Regions from separate parts of the Allobosea sp. GW821-FHT09G06 genome, predicted to be linked through region 1. Evidence: predicted binding sites of a transcription regulator. Region 1 holds the regulator's gene; the other holds the start of a gene.
The links. The regulator LexA, encoded in region 1, represses DNA repair genes until DNA is damaged. The targets are predictions, from matches to a motif close to TGTTCNNNNTGTGTTCNG.
Positions count from the first base shown of each region.

Region 1 (4,389 bases):
TCGGCATCCTGCTCTATTTCGCCGCTGATCGTGAGCCGGCATTATGGGCGCCGCTGCTCGGCCTGGGCATGAGTGGTGTGGCGGCCTTCGTCTTGCGTTTTCGCCCTGTGGCGTCGATGGCCTGCCTTGCGGCAGCGGCCGCCTTTCTCGGCTTTGCCGCCGGTGCCTGGCGGACGGCCGATATCGCGGCGCCGATGCTGGATCGGCCGCGCATCGGCAAGCTGACCGGCTTCGTCGAGAGCGTCGAGGCGCGCGACAGCGGCGCGCGGCTCGTCGTGCTGGTGACCGATCTCGCCAATGTGCCCGTTGATCAGCGGCCGAAACGGGTCCGCGTCAACATCCGGCAGGGCTCTGTCGCAGCCGGGGACCATATCGTCGCGACCGCGCGCCTGCTGCCGCCGCCGGGGCCGGCGCGGGCGGGCGGCTATGATTTCGGCCGCGACGCCTTCTTCCGCGGGATCGGCGCCGTCGGCAGCGTTTCCGGCAAGATTGCCCTAGTGCCGGCGCCTTATCCGATGCCGACGCGCTTAGCGATCGACGTGATGATCGACCGCGCCCGCAACGCCCTGACCAAACGCATCGCCGAGGTCGGGGGCGGGCAGGGCGGGGCCATCGCCGCCGCCCTCGTCACCGGCAAGCGCGGCCTGATCACCGAGGCCACCAATAATGACCTGCGTGCCGCCGGCATCTACCACATCGTCTCGATCTCCGGCCTGCATATGGTCCTCGCCGCCGGCACGATCTTCTGGCTGGTGCGCGCGCTGCTCGCCCTGTCGCAGACGGTTGCGCTGCACTGGCCGGTCAAGAAGCTCGCCGCGGTCGCGGCCATGATCGGCGCGACCGCCTATTGCGTCTTCTCGGGCAGCGATGTCGCGACCGAACGCTCGCTGATCATGACGCTGGTCATGCTCGGCGCGATCCTGGTCGATCGCGCGGCGCTGAGCATGCGCAATCTCGCGCTTGCCGCGATGATCGTTCTGCTGCGCGAGCCGGAAGCGCTGCTCGGGCCGAGCTTCCAGATGTCCTTCGGTGCGGTTGCGGCGCTGATCGCCTTCGCCGAGCGCTGGGAGAGACGAGACCGCAGCGAGCCGCCATCGGCATTGCCCTGGCCGCTCGGGCCGATCTGGACGGCGGCGCTCGGCATCCTCGTCACCACCATGCTGGCGACCGCCGCGACCGCTCCCTTCGGAGCCTATCATTTCCAGACCTTCAACCCCTTCGGCCTGCTCGGCAACGCCATGGCGCTGCCTTTCGTCTCGCTCTTCGTGATGCCGGCGGCCGTGTTCGGCGTACTCGCCTATCCGTTCGGGCTGGACTGGCCGGCCTGGGCCCTGATGGGGCTTGCCTCCGACGTCGTGCTCAAGGTGGCGCATTGGGTCGCGACCATCGATCATTCCACCGTGACGGTCGCGGCCTTCGGCTCAGGCGTGCTGGCCTGTTTCGCTGTGGCTTTGCTCTGGCTGACGCTCTGGACCACGGCCTGGCGCTGGTTGGCGGCCGTGCCGCTCATCCTCGGCGTTGCCATAGCCGGCAAGCCGGAGCGGCCCGAGATCCTGATCGAGCGCGACGGCTCGGGGCTGGCCGTGCGCGGCCCGGACGGGCGCCTCGCGATCGCGGGCAAGCCCAGCCGCTTCGTCCTGCAGCAATGGCTTGCCGCCGATGGCGACAGCCGCTCGCCCGAAGATCCTACGCTGCGTACCGGCGTCAGCTGCGACCGGTTGGGGTGTGTCGCGCAGACAGCCGACAAGCGCACGATCTCATATACGCGCGAGCGCCTCGCCATCATCGAGGATTGCCTGCGCGCCGACCTCGTCGTCACCGCCATCCCATGGAGCGGGGCTTGCAAGGCCAGGCTGGTCGAGCGCATGGCGCTATCACGCGATGGCGCGACCTCGCTCTACCGGACGGCATACGGGTGGAGCCGCCACATCTCGGAGCCAAATGCCGCCGAACGCCCCTGGAGCCGCCGGCGCGAGCCGCGCCCGGCGGTGTCGGCAACACCGTCGGCCAGTCAGCCGGCAACGGCGCAGCCTGCATCAGCCTCCGACAGTGAGGCCGATGCCGATGTCGAGCGCCTTCAGTAACGCCGCATCAGGTTGACGAGGCGGCCCTGGATCTTGACCCGGTCGGGACCGAGCACGCGGGTCTCGTAAGCCGGATTTGCGGCTTCGAGCGCGATCGAGGAACCACGCTTGCGCAGGCGCTTCAGCGTCGCTTCCTCGTCGTCGATGAGAGCCACGACGATGTCGCCGGTATTGGCCGTGTCCTGCCTGCGGATGACGACCGTATCGCCGTCGAGAATGCCGGCCTCGACCATCGAATCGCCGCGCACTTCCAGCGCGTAATGCTCGCCGGAGCCGAGCATGTCGGGCGGCAGCGAGACGGTGTGGCTGCGGCTCTGGATCGCCGAGATCGGCGTGCCCGCCGCGATGCGACCCATGACGGGAATGGCGATGGAATGCCGGCTGTCGTCCTCGACGGCTGTGGGCCGAGGCTTGGCGACGCTCGGTTGCGCACCGAGACCACCCTGCACGACGGCCGGGCTGAAGCGTGGACGCGGCTGCGGCGCGCCGAGCCCGTCCGGCATCTTGATGACCTCAAGCGCGCGCGCCCGGTTCGGCAGGCGGCGGATGAAGCCCCGCTCTTCCAGCGCCATGATCAGGCGGTGAATGCCGGATTTCGAGCGCAGGTCGAGCGCATCCTTCATCTCGTCGAAGGAGGGCGGCACACCGCTCTCGCGCAAGCGTTCCTGGATGAAGCGCAGGAGTTCGTGTTGCTTGCGTGTCAGCATGGTCGCCGCCAGCCCCTCAATGCGCAGATTCGAAACAAAGCACGAACACCATACGCGTTCTGCTTGTGTTCTGCAAGCTGCTACCGCAAGGGCAGGATATGGCAGGTATCGCCCTTCTTCGCCGGGGCGGCATGGGCCGGACGGATTGTCAACGCTTGCGCCCGTGCCAGCGTGCCGAGCATCGAGGAATCCTGCCGGTCGAAGGGCGTCGCGACCCAGCCTTCGGGCGTCAGCGTGAGCTCCGAGCGCAGGTAGTCCTCGCGCTCGTCGTTGCCTGGCATGTCGCGGCCGAGAATTGCGGGGATGCTGCGGTCGCGATCGGCATCCGAGATGCCGAGCAGCGCCTCGATCAAGGGCAGCACGAAAAGATGGCCGCAGACGATCGAGGAGACCGGATTGCCCGGCAGTCCGACCACGACCATCCGGCCGAGGCGCCCGGTCATCATCGGCTTGCCCGGCCGCATCGCGATCTTCCAGAAGCCGAGGGTCATGCCGGCGCGCGTCAGCGCTTCCTGCACGAGGTCATGCGCGCCGACCGAGGCGCCGCCCAGCGTGATCAGCACATCGGCATCGGCCTCGCGTGCCTGCGCGATCTTGGCTGCAAGGTCGGTATGATCGTCGCGGGCAATGCCGAGATCGATGACAGTGCCACCGGCCTTCTCGACCAAGGCGGCGAGCGAAAACGAGTTCGAAGCGACGATCTGGTCGCGGCCGACCGGTTCGCCCGGCGCCACCAATTCATCGCCGGTGGCGAGGATCGCGACGCGCGGCTTGCGCCGGACGGGCAAAGTCGGATGCCCCATCGCGGCGGCAAGCCCGAGCGCCGCGCTGTCGAGCACGCGGCCGGCTTGCAGCAGCACGTCGCCTTCGTGGAAATCCAGTCCCGCCGCGCGGAGGAACTTGCCCTTGGCCGGGGGGATGCGGACGCGGATCACCGGGCCGCCGACGCCGTCAGCGTCTTCCTGCATCAGGATGGTATCGGCTCCATCAGGCATCGGAGCGCCCGTGAAGATGCGCACGGCCTGTCCCGGCCCGACCGATCCGTCGAAAGCCCGGCCGGCGGCGGATTCGCCGATGACCGAGAGCGAGACGCCTTCCGCCATCTCGTCGCCGCGCACGGCGTATCCGTCCATGGCGGAATTCGCGAAGGGCGGCTGTGTCCGGAGCGCCTTGACCTCGCCGGCGAGCACCCGCCAGGCGCATTGCGCCAGCGGCAGGGTTTCTGCTCCCGTCGGCCCCGGAATGCTGTCGAGCAGCGCCTTGCGCGCGACGGGGACCGGAGTGAGCGCCATCAGCTAGCTTTTGCCTCGTAATCGCCGGACTGGCCGCCGGATTTGTGCAGCAAGCGGATGTTCTCGATCCGCATCGCCCGGTCGACGGCCTTGACCATGTCGTAGACGGTGAGACAGGCGACCGAGACGGCGGTGAGCGCCTCCATCTCGACGCCGGTCTGGCCCTTCATCTTGACTTCCGCGCGCACGCGCACGCCCGGCAAGGCCTCGTCGATGGCGAGATCGACGGCGATCTTGCTCAGCAGCAGCGGATGGCAGAGCGGGATCAATTCATGCGTGCGCTTCGCCGCCATGATGCCGGCGAGG
Region 1 covers NZ_JBWKOI010000004.1:165,132-169,520, forward strand. The annotation lists gene AC07NY_RS20005 (ComEC/Rec2 family competence protein) at 1-2,084, shown strand, start outside; gene lexA (transcriptional repressor LexA) at 2,078-2,791, opposite strand; gene AC07NY_RS20015 (molybdopterin molybdotransferase MoeA) at 2,872-4,083, opposite strand; gene moaC (cyclic pyranopterin monophosphate synthase MoaC) at 4,083-4,389, opposite strand, start outside.

Region 2 (4,389 bases), on a different contig from region 1:
GCGCAGCAGCAGCGAGCCCTGCAGCAGCAGCGCCAGCCGTTCCGTCAATCGCCTTGCCTGCCCCTCGTTGCGCATCAGTTCCGGCAACTCCGCCTCCAGCCGCTTCAGCGCCGCATCATAGCGCCGGTCCGCGCCCGCAGCCGCCATCAGCTCGGCCCGCAGCACATCGACCACCTCCTCCTCGCGCGCCAGCGAACGCAGTACATCGAGGCAGATGACATTGCCCGAGCCTTCCCAGATCGCGTTGAGCGGCGCCTCCCTGTAGAGCCGCGCGATCGGATTCTCCTCGATGAAGCCGTTGCCGCCATGGCATTCCAGCGCCTCGGTGACCACGGCTGGCGCCCGCCGCGTGATCCAGTATTTCGCGATCGGCGCCCCGACCCGCGCCAGCAGTCGCTCGCTTTCCGACACCTCCTGCCGGTCGAGCGCAGCGAAGAGCCGAAAGGCGAGCCAGGCGGCCGCCTCCGCCTCGATAGCGATATCGGCCAGCACGTTCTGCATGATCGGCTGGTCGATCAGTGCCTTCTGGAAGGCGCGGCGATGCTGGACATGATGCGCGGCGAGCGACACCGCCATCCGCATCAGCCCTGACGAGGCCGCCGCGATATCGAGCCGCGAATTGTGGTTCATCGACAGGCCCGTGCGGATGCCCCGGCCCGGCTCGCCGATGAGATGGCCGATGCCCCCCCTGAACTCGACCTCGGAAGAGGCATTCGAACGGTTGCCGACCTTGTCCTTGAGCCGCTGGATCGCGACACCGTTGCGCGAACCATCCGGCAGCCAGCCCGGCACGACGAAGCAGGAAATGCCCTCACCTGTCCGCGCCAGCGTCAGGAAAACGTCGGAATGCGGCACCGAGAAGAACCATTTCCGTCCGTGCAGCGAGAATGTGCCGTCGCGATTATCCTCGGCCACCGTCTGGGTCTGACGCAGGTCGGAGCCGCCTTGCGTCTCCGTCATCGCCGTTCCGACGGTCGCCCCGGTCTTGAGATGCGCCGGCCCCTGTCGCCGATCGTAGCGATTTGAGGTGACGAGAGAGCCCCACTGCTCCCAAAGCAGAGGGTCCTGCTTCAGCACCGGCGCGGCGGCATAAGTCATGCTGATCGGACAGCAGATGCCGCTCTCGGCGCCATACCAGAGATATTGCAAGGCGGCGCGGGCGACCTGCGCACCGGGCTCCGGCCGGTTCCAGGCGAGCGCATGCGTCTCCTGCCCGATCGCGAGCTCCATCAATTCGTGCCAGGCCGGATGGAAGGCGATCTCGTCGATGCGATTGCCGAAACGGTCGAAGGCGCGAAGCTCTGGCGTATAGCGATTGGCGAGATAAGCCAGCTCCTGCACCCGCGCCGAGCCGACGGTCCGCCCTGCCTCATGCAGCCGCTCGCGCGCCCAGTCCGCACCGAAGGCCGAGACGATGCCGGGCAGCACCGGATCGGCGGCAAAGGCATCATACTCTGCCAGCGCCGGCACCTGATTTGTGATCGGCTCGCCGTGCGATCGCTGCGCCATCGCCCTACCTTCCAGCTCTGCGAACAATCCCTGCCGTTAACCACCAGACTATGCCGGTCTCCGCCGTTTGCGAATCCGCCCGATTGCTGCCCCGGTTCCTGCTGCACATCGTCCCGCGCGCCACGATCGGCGCGCGACGACGGAGACCCAACGTGCGACGCGCCCTTCCGAATATGTTGCTGATCGCCCTCATCGCCGGCTTCGGCGTGTCCGCCGCTCCGGCGCACGCCCAGCCCCAACCGGTTCCGAAGGTTCAGCCGGGCGAAGGCCGCCCTTATGAAATCGTCGACAGCGAAGTCTGGGACGTGCCCGATCCGGTCTCGCGCCGCGGCTATCAGGTCTTCGTCGCCTTGCCGCCCTCCTATGCGAAGGAGCCGCAGCGACGTTACCCGGTGCTCTACGTCACGGACGCCGACTATGCCTTCCCGATCCTGCGCCAGATCAGCCGCCGCCTGAACCTCGAAGGACCCAAGGTTGAGGAATTCATCCTGGTCGGGCTGTCCTATGCCAAGGGCGAAGATGGCGCTGTCAGCCGCCGGCGCGACTACACGCCAACGCCGAACGGGCCGAGCACCGCACCGGCTGGCACGGTTCACGGCGAGGGGCCGGCGTACCAAACCTATCTGCGCGATCAGGTGAAGCCGTTCATCGCCGCCCGCTATCGGACCGATCCCGCCAGAGCGCTCTTTCTCGGCCACTCCTACGGCTCCCTGCTGGGCGCGCAGATCCTGTTCACCGAGCCCGGCCTGTTCAGCGGCTATATCCTCGGCAGCCCCTCGCTCTGGTACGACAAGCGCCATGCTCTGGGACTGGAAGCGCGCTATGCCGCCGGGAACAGCGACCTGCCGGCCAAGGTCTATCTCTATGTCGGCGCCTATGAGGCACAACGCAAAGGCGACCGGCGCTACAGCCAGACGGTCGACATGGTCGCCGACAACCGGGCGCTGGAGGCGGCGTTGCGCAGCCGGAAGTATCCAAATCTGACTCTGAAGTCGGTCGTCTTCGACGATGAGGATCACCTCACCGTCGCACCGCGCGGCTTCACGCAGGGCCTGAAATACCTGCTGCCAGCGCGCTGACCGGCGAACAGGGGCATGCTGCCACCTCCCTGTGGAACGGGATATAAAATGATCGCTCCGGCAGGGCGCAATCCTGACAGCGACATCCTATATTCGCCGGAGAACGAATCACGCACGAGCAGCGCACACCCTTGTCCGACGCAGACCCCTTTTCCGCTCCCCCGCCCCGCCCCGGCGGCCTCGCTGCGCGCGCTGCCGCGCAGCCGGCGGCCGGCTATCTCGCGGGTCTGAACCCGGAGCAGCGCCAGGCGGTCGAGGCGACGGACGGCCCGGTTCTGGTGCTCGCCGGCGCCGGCACCGGCAAGACCCGCGTACTCACCACCCGCATCGGCCACCTGATCTCGACCAGCCGCGCCTACCCGTCCCAAATCCTCGCCGTGACCTTCACCAACAAGGCGGCGCGCGAGATGAAGGAGCGCGTCGCCCATCTCGTGGGCCCGGTCGCCGAGGGCATGCCCTGGCTCGGCACCTTCCACTCGATTTCGGCCAAGCTCCTGCGCCGCCATGCCGAATTGCTCGACCTGCGCAGCGATTTCACCATTCTCGACACCGACGATCAGATCCGCCTGATGAAGCAGGTCATCCAGGCGGAAGGCATCGACGAGAAGCGCTGGCCCGGCCGGATGCTGGCGGGCTTCATCGATAGCTGGAAGAACCGCGGCCTCTCCCCCAAGGACGTTCCCGCGGGCGAGGCCGCCGTCTTCGCCAACGGCAAGGGCGGCAAGCTCTACGCCGCCTATCAGGAGCGTTTGAAGGCGCTGAACGCCGTCGATTTCGGCGACCTGCTGCTGCATTGCCTGACGCTGTTCCGCGACTATCCGGACGTGCTCCAGACCTATCACGACCGCTTCCGCTACATCCTCGTCGACGAGTACCAGGACACCAACACGGCGCAGTATCTCTGGCTGCGCCTGCTGGCTCAGGGACGCCGCAACATCTGCTGCGTCGGCGACGACGACCAGTCGATCTATGGCTGGCGCGGCGCCGAGGTCGACAACATCCTGCGCTTCGAGCACGATTTTCCCGGCGCAACGGTGATCCGGCTGGAGCGTAACTACCGCTCGACCGGCCATATCCTCGCCACCGCCTCCAAGCTGATCGCCCGCAACGAGGGCCGGCTCGGCAAGACCTTGCGCACCGAGGATGCACTCGGCGAGAAGGTCACCATCACCGGCGCCTGGGACAGCCAGGAGGAAGCCCGCCTGATCTCCGATGAGATCGAGGCGATGCAATCGAAGAAGCACAATCTCGCCGAGGTCGCGGTGCTCGTCCGCATCTCCGCGCAGATGCGCGAGATCGAGGAGCGCTTCGTCCAGGCCGGCGTGCCCTATCGCGTCATCGGCGGCCCGCGTTTCTACGAGCGCGCCGAAATCCGAGATGCGCTCGCCTATCTGCGCTGCGTGGTGTCGCCGACCGACGATCTCGCCTTCGAGCGCATCGTCAACGTGCCCAAGCGCGGCCTTGGCGACGCCACGGTCCAGCTCCTGCACAACCATGCCCGCGCCACCGGCTTCTCGCTGATGCAATCGGCCCGCGCCGCCGTCGAGAGCGACGAGTTGAAGCCCAAGGCCCGCACGTCCCTGCGCGAGCTGGTTGACGCCTTCGGCCGCTGGGCGGCGCGGGCCGAGCATATGCCGCAGGGCGAGCTCGCCGAGCTGGTGCTGGAGGAATCCGGCTATACCGAGATGTGGAAGAAGGACCGTTCGGCCGATGCCGCCGGGCGCCTCGAAAACCTCAAGGAGCTCGTCCGCTCGCTCGACGAATTCCCGGACCTGCCAGCCTTCCTCGAACACGTCTCGCT
Region 2 covers NZ_JBWKOI010000001.1:1,676,950-1,681,338, reverse strand. The annotation lists gene AC07NY_RS08250 (acyl-CoA dehydrogenase family protein) at 1-1,509, opposite strand, end outside; gene AC07NY_RS08245 (alpha/beta hydrolase) at 1,662-2,588, shown strand; gene AC07NY_RS08240 (ATP-dependent helicase) at 2,720-4,389, shown strand, end outside.
Region 2: AC07NY_RS08240 (ATP-dependent helicase) is a predicted target of LexA. The motif match lies at 2,688-2,705, and genes of this name have one in related genera.